DNA from 2 places in the Lysinibacillus sp. TE18511 genome. Region 1 is predicted to be linked to the other one. Evidence: riboswitches for the same ligand, from Rfam matches in the RefSeq annotation. Region 1 holds a riboswitch; the other holds the start of a gene.
The links. A riboswitch is a leader RNA that binds a small molecule or an ion and turns the genes downstream of it on or off. The one in region 1 is predicted to bind cyclic di-AMP.

Region 1 (9,592 bases):
AAAAGAGCATGTAAAAGGAATGTCGCTTGTTCCTTCGCATCTTCTTCACCAGCAAGCTGAATTTGTTCACCACGCGTAATAATGTGGACATGTAGAGCCTCTTCGATTAACTTCATATTGGCATCGGAAATTCCGAGCAGCATGACTGCCTCGTTTGGATTATCCACTTGTAATACAGTTAAATGTTCTGACATAATCATTCTCCTTGTAGGCCTTGTATTGGACTGGCAATGTTTTCATTGACTAAAAATAGAACTTTCCCTTCAACTGTACCATTCCCCCACTTTACCTGTAAAAGGTTTTCTTTTTTTATAACCGTTTTCGTAGGTAATGAACGCAGCACCTTTTCATGTAGTAATGGTATGAGCAATGAATCTATTTTGGATTCATCAAGCTCTACTTGCATTTTTTTAGTGTACTGTTCCTCAACAATCGAAATATATGGATCGAGCCAATTAGGTAGATCTTTCTTTTGCACATAGTCAACTTTTTCTTTATGAATGCCTTTCACTAATACACGCCACCGCTTCTGTTGTAGCGTTTCCATCGTGAGCTTTGTTGGGATTTTAAACGAACATTCAAGCCAATAATCAGCGTAAACCTCTCCCTTTGCCCCAACAAAAACATCGTCTTCACCACTTTCAATTACTCCGCTTACGAGCGTATCACCTTCGTATGCCGTATCATTCACTGAAATTTTACGTTCACCATTTTGAATATTAAAGTGAGTAATCACACCACTTTTTGTTGCCACTAAATGCGTCGCAAGTTTTTCATTCGTTTGTTTAGTTTGTTTCGGGGACTCCTGAGGTCGTAAAATTACACGTCCGCCATACTTTTCAATATGCACCCATGAAAGATCTCGATGCTCTTCTAAAAGCTTCTGACGAATGACAGCGTCTGAAGGTAAGACTTTTTTAGTCATGGGCGTTTCTAATTGAAATGTATTTTGAAAGGTCTTGCCTAGACGTTGCTCTAACTCTGGAGATGCCGCTTCTATGTCGACACGCCAAATAACCTGTGCACATAGTAATGGAATTAATATCATCATCGCTAGGCCAAGCAAGGTCCAAAGCTGTGCCCGAAAAACTTGAAGCTCATCAGCATAATAGACAGCCATTTTAAGTCGATATTGACTGCGTACACGACGAATTTTGGGTAGATAGTGCATAGTTGTTTCAAAAGCAACCTCTTGCTCACGGAAGACAACACGCTTTAATGGTACATGTTGTGCGTGCAATGCTTGAATAAAAGGATGAACATTTTCGTGGCGCTTTATACGTATGATAATTGGTCGATTATTCCACATTATCGTTCACACCCATATCCTTTGTCATTTTCATATGAAGCTCCTGCAAATCCTCTACAGAAAGATGAAGCATTTCTTCTTTAAGAGCATTAATTTCTACTGATTTTCCACGCACAGTAATATGATAGTCTGCATAGATAAAAGAGCATGACGAAGCATCAGCATGTAAGAAACGGTATGGGCCAATGATTTTTAATGTTTCATATTGGAATAATTCAAGTAGTGGCGTTAATTGAAATAGTTTTCTCATAAAAAATGCCTCCTTCTTCGGCAATATATGCATCGAAAAAGGAGGACATGCTGATTATTTTCTTTTTGCTTTCGGTGGACCTAAAACTTCTGCCATTACAACAGCCTGCATGAATGATTTTTTTGAATTTGGTAATTGAAAAGCCGACTTTGATCCAGCTACTTCCACCTCTTTTTTCCCAGCTGCCAAACGACCAATACTTTCTCTTTTCGTGGTACGGCTAATTGTCTCAGTTGGGATTAACGGTGGTGCAATATAACTTGGCATTTCCTCTTTCACTGTTTCTTTGACATTTTTCTTCGACTTTTCCACTTTAGGCTGTTCATTGTTCCACTCTCCTAAAAATTCACGTGTAAAATCCTCAAAGCTTTGCGCTTTAGCAGTAGGACGTTGTTGTTGAACCTCCTCAACTGGAGGCTCAACATATGAATCTTTATTAAATGGCGGCATTGTTTTTTGTTCTTTCTTATTTTTGGATTTCCCGAAAATAGAGCTGACTATGGCAATTATCGCAACTATAATTAATTGTTCCATTTATTAGTACCGCTCCTTTCCGTTTCTATGCGTTAGAGTCATTGGTTTCTGGCTTATCTGAGCTTACTTTAGAAATGGAGTCTCGCATAGCTGTATCCGCTTGAATATTACGGTAGTTCATGTAATCCATAATACCAAGATTACCCGAACGTAGAGCCTCTGCCATTGCCTGTGGTACCTCAGCTTCCGCTTCCACTACTTTTGCTTTCATCTCTTGTACACGCGCAATCATTTCTTGCTCGTTCGCTACGGCCATTGCACGACGTTCCTCTGCTTTCGCTTGGGCGATGTTTTTATCTGCCTGCGCTTGTTCAATTTGTAATTCTGCACCGATGTTTTTGCCGATATCAACGTCTGCAATATCGATCGATAAGATTTCAAATGCTGTCCCAGAATCTAGACCTTTTGATAATACAGTTTGAGAAATCATATCAGGATTTTCAAGAACTGTCGTATGACTAGTGGCGCTACCAATTGTAGAAACAATCCCCTCACCTACACGGGCAATAACTGTTTCTTCACCAGCACCACCGACTAAACGTTCAATGTTTGCGCGCACTGTAATACGTGCCTTCGCTTTTACTTCAATCCCGTTCATAGCAACACCTGCAATAAATGGTGTTTCAATAACTTTCGGGTTAACAGACATTTGTACAGCTTCTAATACATCACGACCTGCTAAATCAATTGCCGCACAACGTTCAAATGTTAACTCGATATTTGCACGATGAGCTGCGATTAACGCATTGACTACTCGGTCAACATTACCACCTGCTAAATAGTGACTTTCAAGTTGATTAATCGTAACAGGTAATCCAGCTTTATGTGCTTTAATTAACGGGTTCACGATTCGTGATGGGATTACACGACGTAAACGCATCCCGATTAATGTGAAAATACTAACACGGACGCCTGCTGCAAGTGCAGAAATCCACAGTGCCACTGGTACAAAGGTAAAGAATACTGCGATCACAATAAACAATACGACTAGCCCTGCAATTGGACCTATTAAAGCCAAATCAAAACCCATTTGTTATTCCTCCATCTCTTTTTCTGTTGGTCTCACAACAATACGTGAGCCTTCTACTTTAATAATTTCTACATGTTCCCCTGCATCAACGTAACCACCTTCTGATACTACGTCAATACGTTCACTACCAAATAGCATTGTACCTGCCGGACGGAGTGGTGTAATTGTTTTACCCACTTTTCCGAGCAACTCTGTGCGATTAACGTTAGACACATAGCCTTCTTCCGTTGTTGTCGCATCCAACAAGACTAACTTGTTTAAAACATGCATTTTTTTACCGAAAAATTTCATCAGAATCACCATTCCTATTATCGCTACAACAAGCGCAATGAAAATCGCTAAAATCATTTGCATCATGTTTGCACCTGCCAGTATTAGACTTAGTAATATAAGCACGCCACCTAAAACACCAACAATACCTCCGGGGACAAAAAACTCCGCAATGACAAGAGCTAAACCTACAATAAATAAAAGTAATGTTTCATAACCAGCGAAGCCCGCTACCATATGACCGAAGAAAAATAATCCAAGAGCTGACAATCCCATTACACCTGGAACACCAAATCCTGGCGAAAACAGCTCCATGACAAGCCCCAAACTAGCAATCGACAACAATATTGGTATTATTATTGGATTCGTAATAAAACGAGCAATTTTTTCTGAAAAAGTAGGTTCAATCTGTACGACATCACTACCTTTTAATTGCGTTTTTTCTAAAAGGTCTTGGAAATTTGAAACTGTTTCTTCAGAATAACCAACTTCTTTTGCCTCTGAAGCAGATAAAGTTAATAATTTCCCTTTTTCTGCTCGAAATTCTGGTAAATCAAAGGATGCATCAGCCATTGCTCGTGCATATTTTGGATTGCGATCTGACGATTCCGCAGCTGCTTCCATTTGAGCAAGCCACGCACTATGAGCCTTTAAATCTGCCATATTCCCTGCTGAGTCGATTACCGCAGCCGCACCGATTGTTCCATTTGGCACCATATAGATTTCATCCGCATGTAAGGCTAAAAAGGCACCTGCAGAATGCGCGTCTTTGTTAATATACGCAATCGTACGTATGTCCGTTGCATCCATAAGCATAGCAATATCACTCGCTGCATTCACGAAACCTCCAGGCGTATGAATGTCTAGAATTATTGCTTTTGCACCGTTTTCTTCCGCCTCTTTAAAAGCTCGTTCTAAAAATGCGTGAAGCCCTCGTTCTACTTCATCATGAATAGGTATGTGGTAGACCTTGCTACTTGCAAAAGCCGACGTTAATGGAAACGCTAACAAAAAAGTCATCCAAATAACTAATAAATAACTGAGGAACCTCCGTCTTCGCATCTTTTTCCCTCCCTTCCAACATGCTTCTCTTCTGTATATACGATTGACCATGTAAAAAGTTTCACAAATCCTAATAATTTTATTATACAGTGAATTTTACATCTGCGGGACTTTATTAATCGATATAGTTAACGATGTATCAACGGTAACATAAAAAGCCAAATGGATCGCAATGATCACATTCGGCTTCTTCGATATGTACGTAAATTTGAGCACAAAGTAAAATACCCGAAATTAATCAAAAAATGATTAATTTCAGGTATATTTTTGTCTGCTCAGTGAATCATACAATTGCGTGTTATGAACGTAGGGATTTTTAATGGGAAATTAAATTACCACTTACGTTTACGTGCAGCTTCTGATTTCTTTTTACGTTTAACGCTAGGTTTTTCGTAGAACTCGCGCTTTCTAACTTCTTGAATTGTACCACTTTTTGATACAGTACGTTTGAAGCGGCGAAGAGCATCTTCAAGCGATTCGTTTTTGCGAACGACAGTTTTTGACATCTCTCTTTCCCTCCCTCCGAACACACGTCAGTACACAAATAGGCAAATAACCTTCTGCTGTGTACTAAAGAATTATAACGTATTGTCTAAAAATGGTCAATAGAAAGTGTAAGAATTAATATGGTGAATTTTTAATTTTATTTCTTGAGGAATTTCAGGTTGATTTTTTGACCACAATATATTGAATCTTTTCATCATTGGAGGTATCTTTATCCCCGCTTATTATTAGGGCAGATTATACCCCACCTTGTTTGCTCTGGGCGTTATCGTGCCCGTTAATGTGGGATCAATATGTATTTCAAAAAATTTATGGTTTACAAAAAATAGAATATAGGCGTAGAATAATCACATTCAATTGCATTACAGCCTAATCTCAATAATTTTTGGGAACGGAGGAACCAGTATTTTGGGGTTAATTCTGCATGAGCAGAAGGAATGAGACACTCTTTCGCCATTCTACCCGTCAGCTAACTTCGTCGGCTCCAGCGAAGGAGGTCATGTTAGACCACTTTTATGAGTATGGTTATTTTTTATTCCTTTATAATCTTGAAGCATACAAAAACAGTTGGTCTTTTTATTATGTAAATTTATATTTTTTTTAGATGGTTTTAAAAATCTTTATCCAAACATTGAGGAGATTAACATGAAAACAGTAAAAAATAAATTAAATCCTCCTAAAATACTCGTGTTGGGCTTTGCAACTATTATCCTGATTGGAACGCTTTTGTTAACTCTTCCTATTTCGACAGAGAATGGTCAGGGACTTTCTTTTTTAGACGCCTTATTTACGGCGACTTCTGCAACCTGTGTAACTGGCTTGGTTGTTGTGGATACTGGCGATACATTTTCAGTATTTGGAGAACTAGTCATTTTATTTCTTATCCAAATTGGTGGATTAGGCTTTATGACGTTTGCAACATTATTATTTTTACTATTAGGAAAAAAAATTTCCTTAAAAGAAAGACTTTTATTAAAAGAGGCCTTCAATAATATTACAATGGCTGGTCTTGTCAGATTGGTTAGACGGATACTACTTTTTACTGCAGTAATTGAAATAATAGGTGGTTTAATTTTATCTATCCGTTTTTCGTTCGATATGCCTGTAGGTAAAGCTATATATTATGGTTTTTTCCATTCCATCTCGAATTTTAATAATGCTGGATTTGATTTAATGGGGGGCTTTAATGGGTTGACCGAATATGTAGACGACCCGTTTATCGTTTTAACTATTTGCGCTCTTATTACAATTGGGGGCTTAGGGTTTATCGTCATAAATGAACTATATGAATATCGGGAAACAAAACGCCTTTCCGTGCATTCAAAAATTGTATTAACCACAACGCTTATTTTAACAGTTGGCTCGACGTTTTTAATTTTCTTATTTGAATATGGAAATAGCAAAACCATTGGACCATTGTCTGAATGGGGCAAATTTCTTGGTTCATTATACCAAGCTGTTACCCCAAGGACTGCTGGTTCTAATACCCTTCCTATAGGAGACTTAACACAATCCACACTATTTTTAATCATCTTACTGATGTTCATTGGTGCAGGTTCTGGTTCCACTGCTGGCGGAATAAAAATTACAACCTTCGCGCTTTTAGTTGCCACGATGTGGTCACAAATTAGAGGGAAAGAAGATGTTGTCCTCTTTAGACGTAGAATCGTTAACGAAACAATATTAAAAGCTTTAACAGTCACAATGTGTGGAATGATGATTGTTATATTCGTCACGTTTGTCTTAAGTATTACCGAGCAAGGACATAGTTTTATGATGTATTTATTTGAGGCAACCTCTGCGTTTGCTACAGTTGGACTTTCAATGGGTCTAACTCCAGAGCTATCACCTGGTGGCCGACTCGTCATCATATTGACAATGTTTGCAGGTAGATTAGGTCCATTAACAATTGCTTTTGCCATAACAAAACGACGGAAATCTGAGGCATTCCGTCATCCTAAGGGAAATATTATGATTGGGTAATCACGATAAAGGAGTGTAGAGTGCAATGTCTATTAAACAATATGCTGTAATTGGCCTAGGTAGATTTGGAACAAGTGTAGCTCGCAGATTACATGAAGCTGGGCAGGAAGTTTTAGGAATCGACATTAATGAGGAAAGAGTCGAAGATGCCGAACTATATGTGACACATGCAGTAGTCGCTGACACGACAGAAGAAAAAGCTCTTACCTCTTTAGGAATAGGCAATTTCGATTATGTTATCGTTGCAATAGGAAATGATATGCAATCGAGCATTTTAACCGTATCGTTATTAAAAGAACTTGGCATCAAAAAAGTGATTGCAAAGGCTCTTGGAAAAAGACACGGGCAAGTTTTAGATAAAGTTGGGGCTGACTGGATTATCTATCCTGAAAGAGATATGGGAGAGCGAGTTGCCAATCAGCTTCTCTCCCCCAATATGCTAAACTATATTGAATTATCAAAAGAATACAGTATAGAAGAAATTATGATTCCTTCAAAGATGGCTGGACAAAATCTGCGAGATTTAGACCTTCGCGCGAAATATAATGTAAGTGTCATTGCCATTGTTCGAGAAGGAGACATTATCATTTCCCCCTCTCCTGAGCAGATTATTGAAAAGGAAGATTTATTAGTAATGATTGGTCACCGGAAGGATCTTGCTCTATTCGCAAATATCGAATAAGCAACCAAATAGGGTATATCAAAAGGAGTTTTCTTTTGATATACCCTATTTCTTTTTCTTACTATACAACCAATCTCTATAGCCTCTCTGAACAGTAGCTTAAAATTCCGCGAGACAAAAAGATATCAATCTATACCTCGGCATAATTGCGTTCGGAATCGGCTTTGTACTTGCACAAACAATTACTTTATTTTACTATCCCATTTTCCAGAAACGGCAGATAACATTAACCATGGCTCGATCACTAAATTAATGAAAATATGAGCTACGATTGGAGCAAAGGTACTTCTTCCAGCCATAATATATAACATCGCGAGAAAACTTCCTAAAATTGTAGTACATATAATCACAGGTAGTGCAATCTTCCAATCTCCTCTCAAAAGTATCCATGCACCGTGAGCCATTCCAAATAGTAATCCAGATATCAGTATTTGCAATAGATCTGAAAATGCAATAGATAATAAATATTCCATAAGTAAATGTCTAAAAAGCACTTCTTCAACTATTCCAGTCACAATAGCAGCCCATATACCGATTATTTTAAGCCAGGAAAAGGTAAATAAATGTGCTCTTACGAAAGGTAATGCAATGATGGTATAGGCGATGTAACCTATTACAATCAAAAGTGTAAAAATCCAAATATATAAATGTGAAATTAATTCTCTCTTATAGCCAATTCCATGTTCAATAAAACCTACAGGATTATTCACAAACCAAAAAATTATACTGACTGTGAGAATAGTCGCAATAATTGTCAATACCCAACCTGTTTTAATTCTTTCTTTTGAAGTAGTTAATGCCCCCATACGATAAATCAACCTCCTTTTTGAGCTCAATATATCGAATGAAAAGCACGCAAACAATGCGTTTGGAGTAACATGTTGCCACGATTGTGTAACATGCCTTTTTCAAAGAATAACCTACATTTTCCCAAACACTGGGTATGCTATAATTTTTTGAGAGGTGATAATTCTGAAAATAGAGATAAAAATTGATACAGAGTATGAAGAACCACACATTACAATTTGTACAGCTAAACTTACTCCAACGATTCAAGCTGCTATTTCGTTATTACAACAAGAGAATGAAGAGCAAATTTTAACAGGAATAGCCAATAATAAAACATATATCATTGATCCAAATTCAATTATTGTTATTCGAACTGAAGGAAGAGAATTAGCTTTATATGATGAGGATGATCATCGTCTTATTTTAAGTAAACCTTTATATGAATTAGAGCAACTATTGGGGAATAATTTTATACGGATTTCTAAATCTGCAATTATAAACCTATCAAAAATTAAAAATATTGAGGCTTCATTTAATGGAACAATGGAAATTGAGCTAGTTTTGGGCATTAAGGAAGTAATTTCTCGTAATTATCGAAAACAATTTAAAAAGCGTTTGGGGGTTTAAATAGATGCATTTTATTAAGAATGTAGGATTTGGTATAAGTATGGGATGTACAGTTTTTGTTGTTATTAATCTTTTTGGTTATTGGATTTTTGGAGACAATTTTTTAGAAGCTATTATGGCTGATTTCATCCATCAGGTTTTAGGTTCAATTATTGTAGGAATTGCTTGTGTATTACCATCATCTATTTATAAAGTAGAGCGTTTAACGTTTTTACAACAAACGGCTATCCATTTTACCATTTCTATAGGAATATTTTCAGTTGTTGCGTCACTTTTAAATTGGATTCCAACATCATCTCTAGGGACGATTCTGTTAATGTTATTTTTCAGTATTTTACTTTTTACTATTTCTTGGCTGCTATTTTATTTATATAACCAAACTGAAGCAAAAAAAATGAATAGAAAGATTGATGAGGTAATCAATAAGCATCCTAACAACCTATAATAATTTTATACAAAAAAATGATGTGAAATTTCAACTCACATCATTTTTAGAATGGATGATTTGGTCTATAGTTTAAGGTTTTTAGGTAAAACAGGTAAGCGCATAAA
Region 2 (9,592 bases), on a different contig from region 1:
AATTTGATGATTTAAAAATGAATCTACTTTTAATACAGATGAAGATAAAACTTTACCTTCTTGCATAATTTTATCGTGCAATAACTTCATTTCCTTTATTTCCCTCTTTCTTAATTTAATAAAAAACGCTGAATACCTTGATCCATTCATCTACGAGTGGAGCAAAGCATTCAGCGTAAAAACGTCGAAACAAATAGAAAACGTCATCATCTTATATGAGATCTTCTAAAGCATTGCTACCCATAGTCGATTTATTTACGGTAAATCGGTAGAAACTTGCGAGCCATATTCTCGCTATTATATGAGTGAAACAGTATGAAGCTGTAATATATACCAATTATTCAAATCAGCACTTCATTCGGCAATGTTGCTATATGACTCACTGAATATAGATTGATTTTTCGGAATTTACTGGTATTTCAATAAATTTTAATTGTAAACGTTCGTGTTTTACAACCAACGTACTGATTATATCAGACAATTTTCCAGCAGGCTAGTCATTATTTTGTTAAATGGAAAGGCACTGTCATAATGACGACATTTTTGTTAAATAACAGCGTAGCGCGAATTAATAGACTCGATTGATTGTGTAACATATGATGCCATCCTTTTTTCGGTATAAATTGTGGGATAACAACTGTTACTCGATGTCCTGTTTTCACACATTGATGTTCAACCTTATTAATAAATTTCATCAACGGCTGTGTAATACTTCGATATGGTGAATAGTATGTTACAAGCCGTACATCTGGCTGCCAAGCTTTCCATTTCTCTTCAAAAGCTTTTGCGTCATCTTGATCGAAGGCTACGTAAAAGGCAATAATTTTGTCGACCTTTAATGAATGTGCGTAATGCAAAGTGTTTTCAACTACTTGCGTAATACCAGCCACAGGGACTATGAAAACATTCCCCTCAATAATAGGTAGCTCCTCATTATTTAATCTTAACTGCTCACCAACTGCTTGATAATGTTTTTTAATTCGATGAAACATCAAAATAATCATTGGTAAAAAGATAAACACTGGCCATACTTGAGGTAATTTCGTCACAAAAAACATCATGGCAACAATAAAGGAAATAACCGCTCCAATCGTATTTATTGCAAATTTTGCAACCCAACCTTTTGGCTTTTCACGCCACCATTTTCGCATCATTCCGGCCTGCGCTAACGTAAACGGAATAAAAACGCCAACTGCATAAAGTGGAATTAAATGTTCTGTTGCCCCATCAAATAAAATGATTAAGACAATGGCAGCTAAACCAAGCATCAAGATTCCATTTGAATAACCGAGACGATCCCCACGGATTTGGAACATTCTTGGGATAAAACGGTCCTTCGATAAATTGACTGCTAGTAAAGGAAAGGCTGAATAACCTGTATTTGCAGCGAGTACTAAAATCATTGCTGTTGTACCCTGCACTATATAGTAAAAGAAATTGCGTCCTACACTTGCCTCCGCAATTTGCGAAACAACTGTTTCTTCTGCATTTGGAGCAATTCCATAAAAATAAGCTAGACTCACAATACCGATAAATAGTACCGCTAAAATACCGCCCATCGCAAGTAACGTTTTAGACGCATTTTTTGGTCCTGGATCTTTAAAATTAGGAATAGCATTTGAAATGGCTTCTACACCAGTCAAAGCTGAGCTTCCTGATGCAAATGCCTTTAATAATATAAAAAGACTAATTCCTGCAACGGGTGTACCAACCTTTGGACTCAACTCTGCTGGAACTTGCCCTGTTGCTACATTATAAATCCCCACTCCAATTAATATCAGCATGACAGCTACAAACAAATATACTGGATACGCTAATATGGATGCAGATTCTGTAACACCACGTAGATTTAAAAGCGTTAAACATATAACAAAAAATACAGCGATTATCACGTTATAGGGATGTAGACTCGGAAATGCCGAAGTAATCGCATCTGTCCCCGCCGAAACACTTACCGCAACTGTTAAAATGTAATCGACAAGCAATGAACCACCAGCGACGAGACCGGCATTGACACCTAAATTTTCCCGAGATACTACGTATGCACCACCACCATGTGGATAAGCAAAAATAACTTGACGATACGAAAAAATAAGTGCTGCCAGTAACACAACTACGCCAGCAGCAATCGGTAGAGAATACCAAAAGGCAACAGTACTTACTGTCATGAGCACAATTAAAATTTGCTCAGGTCCATACGCTACTGATGACAAAGCATCTGATGACAGTATGGCAAGTGCCTTTCTTTTATTAAGCTTTTGCTCCCCTAATGTATCGGATCTCAACGGTTTTCCGATAACATAACGTTTGAATGAGGATTTCATATACAACACCTTCTAATTTCATGGGATGTATTTCGCATTTCTAAATCGATTACACCTTCGCATAATCGGTTTCTATGTTGTCCACTGGGGCTTATTTTCATTTTTGAATGAAGATAAAAAAAACGTCTACAAGTCATCACTAAATACGACTTGTAGACGCTCATTCGTCTGCCAAGCTCCAACTTTTCTGCTCTTAACGCTTACGAGGTTAGCTGTCGGATTCGGGCCTGAGTAGCCCTACCCTTCAAAAATGAAGAGATTCACCCCAAGGATTATTGTTAAACAATCCGTAAAAACTGGGTCCCCCGCGTTCAGTTGCTTCAGCGATTTAGAAATTTGAAACCTTTATAATGATGTCATATTACGCTCGTATTAAAAAAAAGTAAAGAAGAAAATTTTTTATTATTATAAGTGAAAAGCATAGATATTCTCTCAAGTAGTATGTAATTACTCGCAGAACTAAAAAAGCTATCTTAAAAGTATTGTCCCACTTTTAAGATAGCTTATGCACTTTAGTCCTCAATATCTTGTTCAAAGCCTATAATTTCACCTGTAGATGAATCAACCTCAACTTCGTATTCATGCTGTCCGTTTCTGATTTCGATTTCGTAAATCCCATCATCAAGCTTAATTTTAGTCACTGTACCTTTTGCCTTTGTTAAGGCCTTTTCAATAGCCTGCTCTTTTGTGATTTTAGTTGTTGTAGTGGAAGCAGTCATCTTGTCATACATATCATCTTGATCTCGACGTTCCTTCTTTTGCTTTAGTAGCTCACCTGTATAGGCGTCAAATTTTAAGTCATACTCTTCAGTATCAGTGTACACCTCAACCTCATAAACTGTGCGATAGACATCCTGGTCAAACTCAATATCAACTACCGTACCATCGACAACTGCTAATGCCTTTTTCTCAATTTCCTGCATTGTTAATACCTTTTTTTCTTGCGCATTACCTGTTAATAATGTTGTTGAGCCAATAGCAGCTCCAACGCCAAGTATACCGACCAACGCTGGGATTAAAATCATTTTTTTCATCTTCATCTGTTCATCTCTCCTTTGTTTTATCCCGCATACAACTGGCTGGAAGACCCTCAAGTCAAGCAGCTGAGGTAAACCAAACAGTTAAGCGGGGTTGTACTTTATCTATTCTTAGCTTATCAAGCGAAGATGATAGGACAATAAGAGAAACATTAGAATTTCATGAGAATCACTTAATGATCTTCATCCCATGTAACGGACATCACCTTTCCAGATATTGCATGTATTTGGAAAACAGCTTCTTCATTCTTAGCTTCAATTTCAACTAAATAAAAGCCACCATCCTCTGTTTCCTTATAATCAACAGAATCTACCTCACCATTTAGTTGTTGGAGAGCAATCTTCATTGCCTGCTCTTTAGAAATAACATTGACAATTTCTGGTTGTTCAACTGGCTGAACATCTTTTTTAGACAAAACATCACCTGTATAAGCATCGAGTGTGAGATCCCTTTGTTGACCCTCTTTTTCAACACGTACGGTGTAAATGTTATCTGCTAACACGACACTCTCAATATCCCCATAGTCTTTCTCAACCATATGTCGTATTTGCTCTTCTGTTAACGGTAATTTACTTTCCACTTCCTTCAATTTTAAATCTGTAGTTTGCTGTGTAGTTGCATCTAGCATCACCATATAAGTTGCACCATCTCGTGTAAATAGCATTTCATACTCGTTTCCTTGATTTTTAGCCTTTGTTACATGACCATTGTAGATCGTTTCAATATGATGAATTGCCTGTTCTTTACTAAGAGGCTCAATATGAAAGAAGCGATACTGAACAAACCATAGCGTTCCACTACAGAGAAGGATGATGGCACCAATGATCAATAGCCATTTTTTCATTGTTGCCCCTCCTTTGGTACACGTAGGGTAAAGCTTGAGCCCTCGCCAATTGTACTTTCAACATCAATCGTAATACCAAGCTGCCCTGCAAGTTCATGGGCAATAGCGAGCCCTAAGCCTGAGCCTCCAGTTTTACGGTTACGGTCCTCCGCCACACGATAAAAACGCTCAAATAAATGGGGAATATGTTCAGCTGGAATCCCAACCCCAAAATCTTGAATAGTAATGAGAACATACTCAGAAATGTCTGTAGCCTGTATGTGGACTTCTCTCTCACTATATTTCCGAGCATTATCAAGTAAAATAAAGAGCAACTGTTTCAACATTTTTTCATCGCTATAAATATGGTTTGGCATTTCAGCATCGACGATGAAGCCGCGATGATAAGCCTGTTGCATTTGCGTGGCCACCTTATTTAAGAATGGAGCAAGCTCTAACTGAACAAAATGTATGTCAAGATGCTCCTTGTTTTTGGCTAACTCCAGCAATTGCAACACCATTTCATGCATGCGCGATGATTCATTCACAATGGCTTGTAGCGATTCCTGCGCTACCTCCTTATTGTCAAAGCCTCTGCGCAATAGTAATTTTGCATAGCTTTCAATCACAGTAATAGGCGTTTTTAATTCATGGGAAGCATTTGACACAAATTGCTGTTGCTTTTGATAATGCTGTTCAAGCTTCTCCATCATTATGTTAAAAGTACGATTTATATTTGTTAACTCATCCCGGCCTTTGTCGGGAATATCAATTTTTTCGTACTTTCCAGTAGTTGCACTTTTTAACATCGTTTTATTTAAGCGTTCAAGTGGCAATAGAATAAGGCGACCAAGTGCTAAACTCGCTAAAAATATAGGAATTGTTGCAACAATTGAAACAACCACCAATATCGCTTTCAGCAGACCTAATGTGCTTGCCACTTCCTCCATTGACTGCTTTAATTTTATTTGCACAACTGTTCCGTCTATCCAAATTGCTGGCATAGTGAAGCTAATGTATGGGACATCAGGCATCTCCAGTGTAGCCTGAACCTTCATGATTACGTGCTGCTCATCATAAATATACACTGCCCCATCTGTTGGCATATAAGCTCTTAAAACTTGCTGTAAGTTAGTTTGTTCATTTAACTGACTCAATGTAGAACTTAGCTCATTTGCTCGTGCTTGGAGCTGTTTATATTCGGTATTATAAGCAAACTTTTCATACAAAAAATAAATTCCACTATTCGTTGCTACTAACATAACAAGCATTAATAAAGTCGTTAGCAAATGAATTTTTGTTTTAAGTCTCATGTTTGTGCTCCTTCAGCACATAGCCAACACCACGCACCGTTTGGATAATGGGTGTATCATTAGCAGCTTCAAGCTTTTGTCGAACATAACGAATATAAACATCCACAACGTTCGTATCCCCATAATAGTCATACCCCCATACAGCCTCTAAAATTTGCTCACGCGATAATACCTGTTTTGGGTGTTTCAATAAATATAAAAGAAGATCGTATTCACGAGGTGTCAATTGAACCCCTTCCCCATAATAAACAACCTCTCGTGTTTGCTCATTAATGGATAATTGCTCAAATGTCGGTTGAACTTGTTGGTGGTTACTTCTTTGAGAAAATCTTAAAGCATTTCGAATGCGAGCAAGTAATTCTTCAATATCAAACGGCTTTGTTACATAATCATTCGCACCAAGATCCAGACCCTTTACCTTATCTTCAACCTCACTCTTTGCAGTCAGCATAATTACTGGCGTCTGTGATTCTGTTGCACGAATACGCTTTAGTACATCAATCCCGCTCATCTCAGGGAGCATAACATCCAATAAGATTAAATCCCATTGCTGCTCACGGTATTTAAGCAAACCATCTGTGCCTGTATGTACTGTGTCAGCCTTATAACCCTCAAATTGAAGCTCTAACTGTAGGACCCTTGCAATATTCTCTTCATCCTCTATTATTAAAATTCGCTTGGTCATGCCGAATCAATCCTCATCATTTTCTTCTCATCGTAAACGATACAAGGGGTGAAAGTCTAATTAGAAAATGATGAGAATAAAACATATGCTTCTACCTCCAAAACGAACCTACTCATTAAGGGAACAGCAGGCATTATCTCAACAAAATTTTCTTAACTTAAAATTTCTGATAGTCTTGGTTTCGTGCATATTTTAACTACATAAAGTGAAACTGTAATCAGTGGGGTTTTCTTTATCCCCACTGGATAGAGGAACACAAGCTAAAACCTTCACATCCTGTGAAAACGCTTGTGTAATCAACATCCTGTTGCCCCTAACCAATCGAACTTTTACCCGCAGTTAATGCAGGATAAATATTGCGTTACAAAAAATAGGCAAAAATCTTCACATTTTTTTGCTCAAGTTATAAAATAGTAATATAATATTTTCCTATAGGAAACTTTATTTCTTCTACGATACTTTTTGAAATGAGGGAACAACATGGTTTACAAACGAATAACAAAACCGTCTGCTGAGGCGGTTTTAGACGGAGATATAACAGGCTGGCGACGAATTTTACCGTTTCTTGGTCCAGCCTTTATCGCAGCAGTTGCCTATATTGATCCAGGCAACTTTGCGACAAACATAACAGCTGGATCACAATATGGGTATTTACTTCTTTGGGTAATTGTCTTTTCCAATTTGATGGCGGTGTTAATTCAATCTTTGTCAGCAAAGCTTGGTATTGCGACTGGTAAAAATTTGCCGGAGGTAGCACGAGAGCATTTTTCAAAAAAAACATCTATATTTTTATGGATACAGGCCGAATTGGTGATTATCGCAACAGATCTTGCAGAATTTATTGGGGCAGCACTAGGGCTGTACTTGTTATTTAATATTCCAATGTTACCTGCAGCACTTATTACAGCAGTCGGTTCATTTGCCATTTTAGAATTACAACGCAGAGGCTTTAGAGCATTTGAAGCAGGTATTTCGGGCATGGTGCTAATTGTCGTACTAGCCTTTGCATTCCAAACGTTTTTAGCACAGCCAAATTGGGGCGAAGTGACAATTGGGATGTTCACGCCGCAATTTGAAGGAGTAGATTCCCTGTTACTCGCAACAGGAATATTAGGAGCAACGGTTATGCCGCATGCTATTTATTTACATTCTTCATTAACACAAAGTCGTATTGTTGGACGTAATGACAATGAAAAAAGACGTATTTTCCGTTTTGAGTTTATTGATATTGTGATTGCGATGATTATTGCTGGTGCCATCAATATGAGTATGCTAATTATTGCAGCAGCAGTATTCCATACACAAGGTATAGTGGTGGAGGATCTAGATGTCGCTTATAACGGTTTAAAAGAAGCGCTCGGTCCAATGGCAGCAGTATCCTTTGGTCTTGGACTTCTCATCGCAGGTCTTGCAAGCTCTTCCGTTGGTACACTAGCAGGTGACGTTGTGATGCAAGGCTTCATCCGAAGAAAAATACCGCTTTATTTGCGCAGAGCTATTACAATGTTACCTCCACTAGTTATCATTGCATCTGGAGTTAACGCTACCTATGCCCTTGTTCTAAGTCAAGTTGTTCTATCCTTTGGTATTGCATTTGCCCTTATACCACTTGTTATGTTTACAAGTAAACGGGACATTATGGGAAGCCTAGTCAACCATCGTATTACAACATTTTTAGGCTGGTGTATAGTCGTACTTGTTGTAGCTTTAAATATATATTTAATATGGGAAACGATATTTGGTTAGAAAAAATGCCAGGCACTCATTTTGAATGCCTGGCATCTTTTTTTTCTAAAAAACCCCTTTAAATATCTACCTTTTCAATATTTCGAATCGCTAAATAGGCAACGCTGATTCCAATCATTGCTAATGTTATTGGAACGAAGATAATATCATTCAATGAAAAGTTTCCTGTATTCGAGGAAACGACCGATACAATGAGTATTGATGATAAAATTGTTGTTGGAATGGAGTATTTTCTCATACCAAAATACAATGGAATCAATGCCATGCCTGATGCTGCCACTGCATTCATTAATACAAATGGAATATGTTGCATGATTATAGTAGTCGTTAATGTATCCGGGATTAATTTAAAACTTTCTGTAATAACACAAAAAATCGTCGTTACTAAAGCATTTGATAAGATAATTGCACTAAAGGTAAAAAGAATAACAATGGCTAGTTTTGAAGCAATTAATTTTTTTCTATTTATTGGATACATAAATGCCAAAGTGATCGTTTTATATTTGTATTCTCCAATAATAAGTTTAGCGATTAAAACAGATGCAAAAATGATAAATACTGCTCTTACCATTGAATCTATAAAGGTTAGTGCCGTCTGATAATTTTCAAGACCTGGATCTTCTTCTATTTTAGTGATAAATAAAAGCATAAACATGACACCTAATATCACAAAATTTGCGAAGATAGCTCGTTTTACATAGGAACCTAAATGATATTTTTTCATTTCCAGACGCATTAAATTAAGCATTAACGACACCTCCATTGATTAACTTCAAGAAATAATCCTCTAATGAGCTTGTTTTTTTGCTAATGCCCTCAATTTCAATATCATGCTCAATCAATGTTTTAGTTAGCACCTTTTGGGAAGCTGTTGATTCATAAATTCGAATAGAGTTGTCGTCCATTAGCTTGAAATTAGTAATATGTAATTCCTTTTCTATAATAAAGGCTGCTTTTTTTCCATCGTTAACAATCACTTCAATATAATCTGCCTGACTATGATTGACAGCGTCCATTGAGACTTCATTGATTAATCTTCCATTCTTAATAACGCCAATGGTATCAGCCATTTGTTCAATTTCACCCAAAATGTGACTAGAAATAATAATTGTAATTCCATACTCTTTGCAAAGCATCTTGAATAGCTCTCGAAGTTCTTTAATTCCAACAGGATCTAGTCCATTAATCGGCTCATCCAAAATAAGTAATTCCGGCTTAGTAATAATCGCACGCGCGATACCCAACCGCTGTTTCATCCCAAGAGAAAAGTCTTTTACACGTTTCTTCTCCGTGTTTGTCAGTTTCACTAGATCTAGGACATGAGCAATTTCTTTCTTGTCATAATAGCCCATATATTCGCAATGTAATTCTAAGGTTTCCTTTGCTGTTAAATTTTCATAGAAAATCGGATATTCAATAATCGTACCTAGCCTTTTCAGCACTTCATAGGATTGATCAGTTAGTTTTTCACCAAAGATTTCAATGTCTCCACTCGTTGGCTTCGTAAGATTTGTCAGCATTTTCATGACTGTGGTTTTTCCGGCCCCGTTAGGACCTAAAAAGCCATAAATTTCTCCCTTTTTCACATGCATATTGACGGAAGAAACCGCTTCTTTTCCCTCATACACCTTTGTAAGCTGATTTGTTTTCACAATATATGTCA

Region 2: linked by a shared signal. The riboswitch ahead of ACVWXS_RS14595 (APC family permease) and the one ahead of ACVWXS_RS19450 (TrkH family potassium uptake protein) in region 1 are both predicted to bind cyclic di-AMP.

The regions. Positions count from the first base shown of each region.
Region 1 covers NZ_JBSSFD010000033.1:43,871-53,462, forward strand. The annotation lists gene ACVWXS_RS19415 (PhoH family protein) at 1-194, opposite strand, end outside; gene ACVWXS_RS19420 (sporulation protein YqfD) at 197-1,309, opposite strand; gene ACVWXS_RS19425 (hypothetical protein) at 1,299-1,559, opposite strand; gene ACVWXS_RS19430 (hypothetical protein) at 1,614-2,093, opposite strand; gene floA (flotillin-like protein FloA) at 2,119-3,123, opposite strand; gene ACVWXS_RS19440 (NfeD family protein) at 3,127-4,455, opposite strand; gene rpsU (30S ribosomal protein S21) at 4,788-4,961, opposite strand; cyclic di-AMP (ydaO/yuaA leader) riboswitch at 5,316-5,458, shown strand; gene ACVWXS_RS19450 (TrkH family potassium uptake protein) at 5,605-6,942, shown strand; gene ACVWXS_RS19455 (potassium channel family protein) at 6,968-7,624, shown strand; gene ACVWXS_RS19460 (CPBP family intramembrane glutamic endopeptidase) at 7,807-8,430, opposite strand; gene ACVWXS_RS19465 (LytTR family DNA-binding domain-containing protein) at 8,588-9,040, shown strand; gene ACVWXS_RS19470 (DUF3021 domain-containing protein) at 9,045-9,485, shown strand.
Region 2 covers NZ_JBSSFD010000019.1:11,786-21,377, reverse strand. The annotation lists gene ACVWXS_RS14600 (xanthine phosphoribosyltransferase) at 1-90, opposite strand, end outside; purine riboswitch at 224-325, opposite strand; gene ACVWXS_RS14595 (APC family permease) at 501-2,324, opposite strand; cyclic di-AMP (ydaO/yuaA leader) riboswitch at 2,508-2,660, opposite strand; gene ACVWXS_RS14590 (PepSY domain-containing protein) at 2,837-3,364, opposite strand; gene ACVWXS_RS14585 (PepSY domain-containing protein) at 3,535-4,206, opposite strand; gene ACVWXS_RS14580 (HAMP domain-containing sensor histidine kinase) at 4,203-5,498, opposite strand; gene ACVWXS_RS14575 (response regulator transcription factor) at 5,488-6,183, opposite strand; gene ACVWXS_RS14570 (Nramp family divalent metal transporter) at 6,664-7,929, shown strand; gene ACVWXS_RS14565 (ABC transporter permease) at 7,988-8,677, opposite strand; gene ACVWXS_RS14560 (ABC transporter ATP-binding protein) at 8,670-9,592, opposite strand, start outside.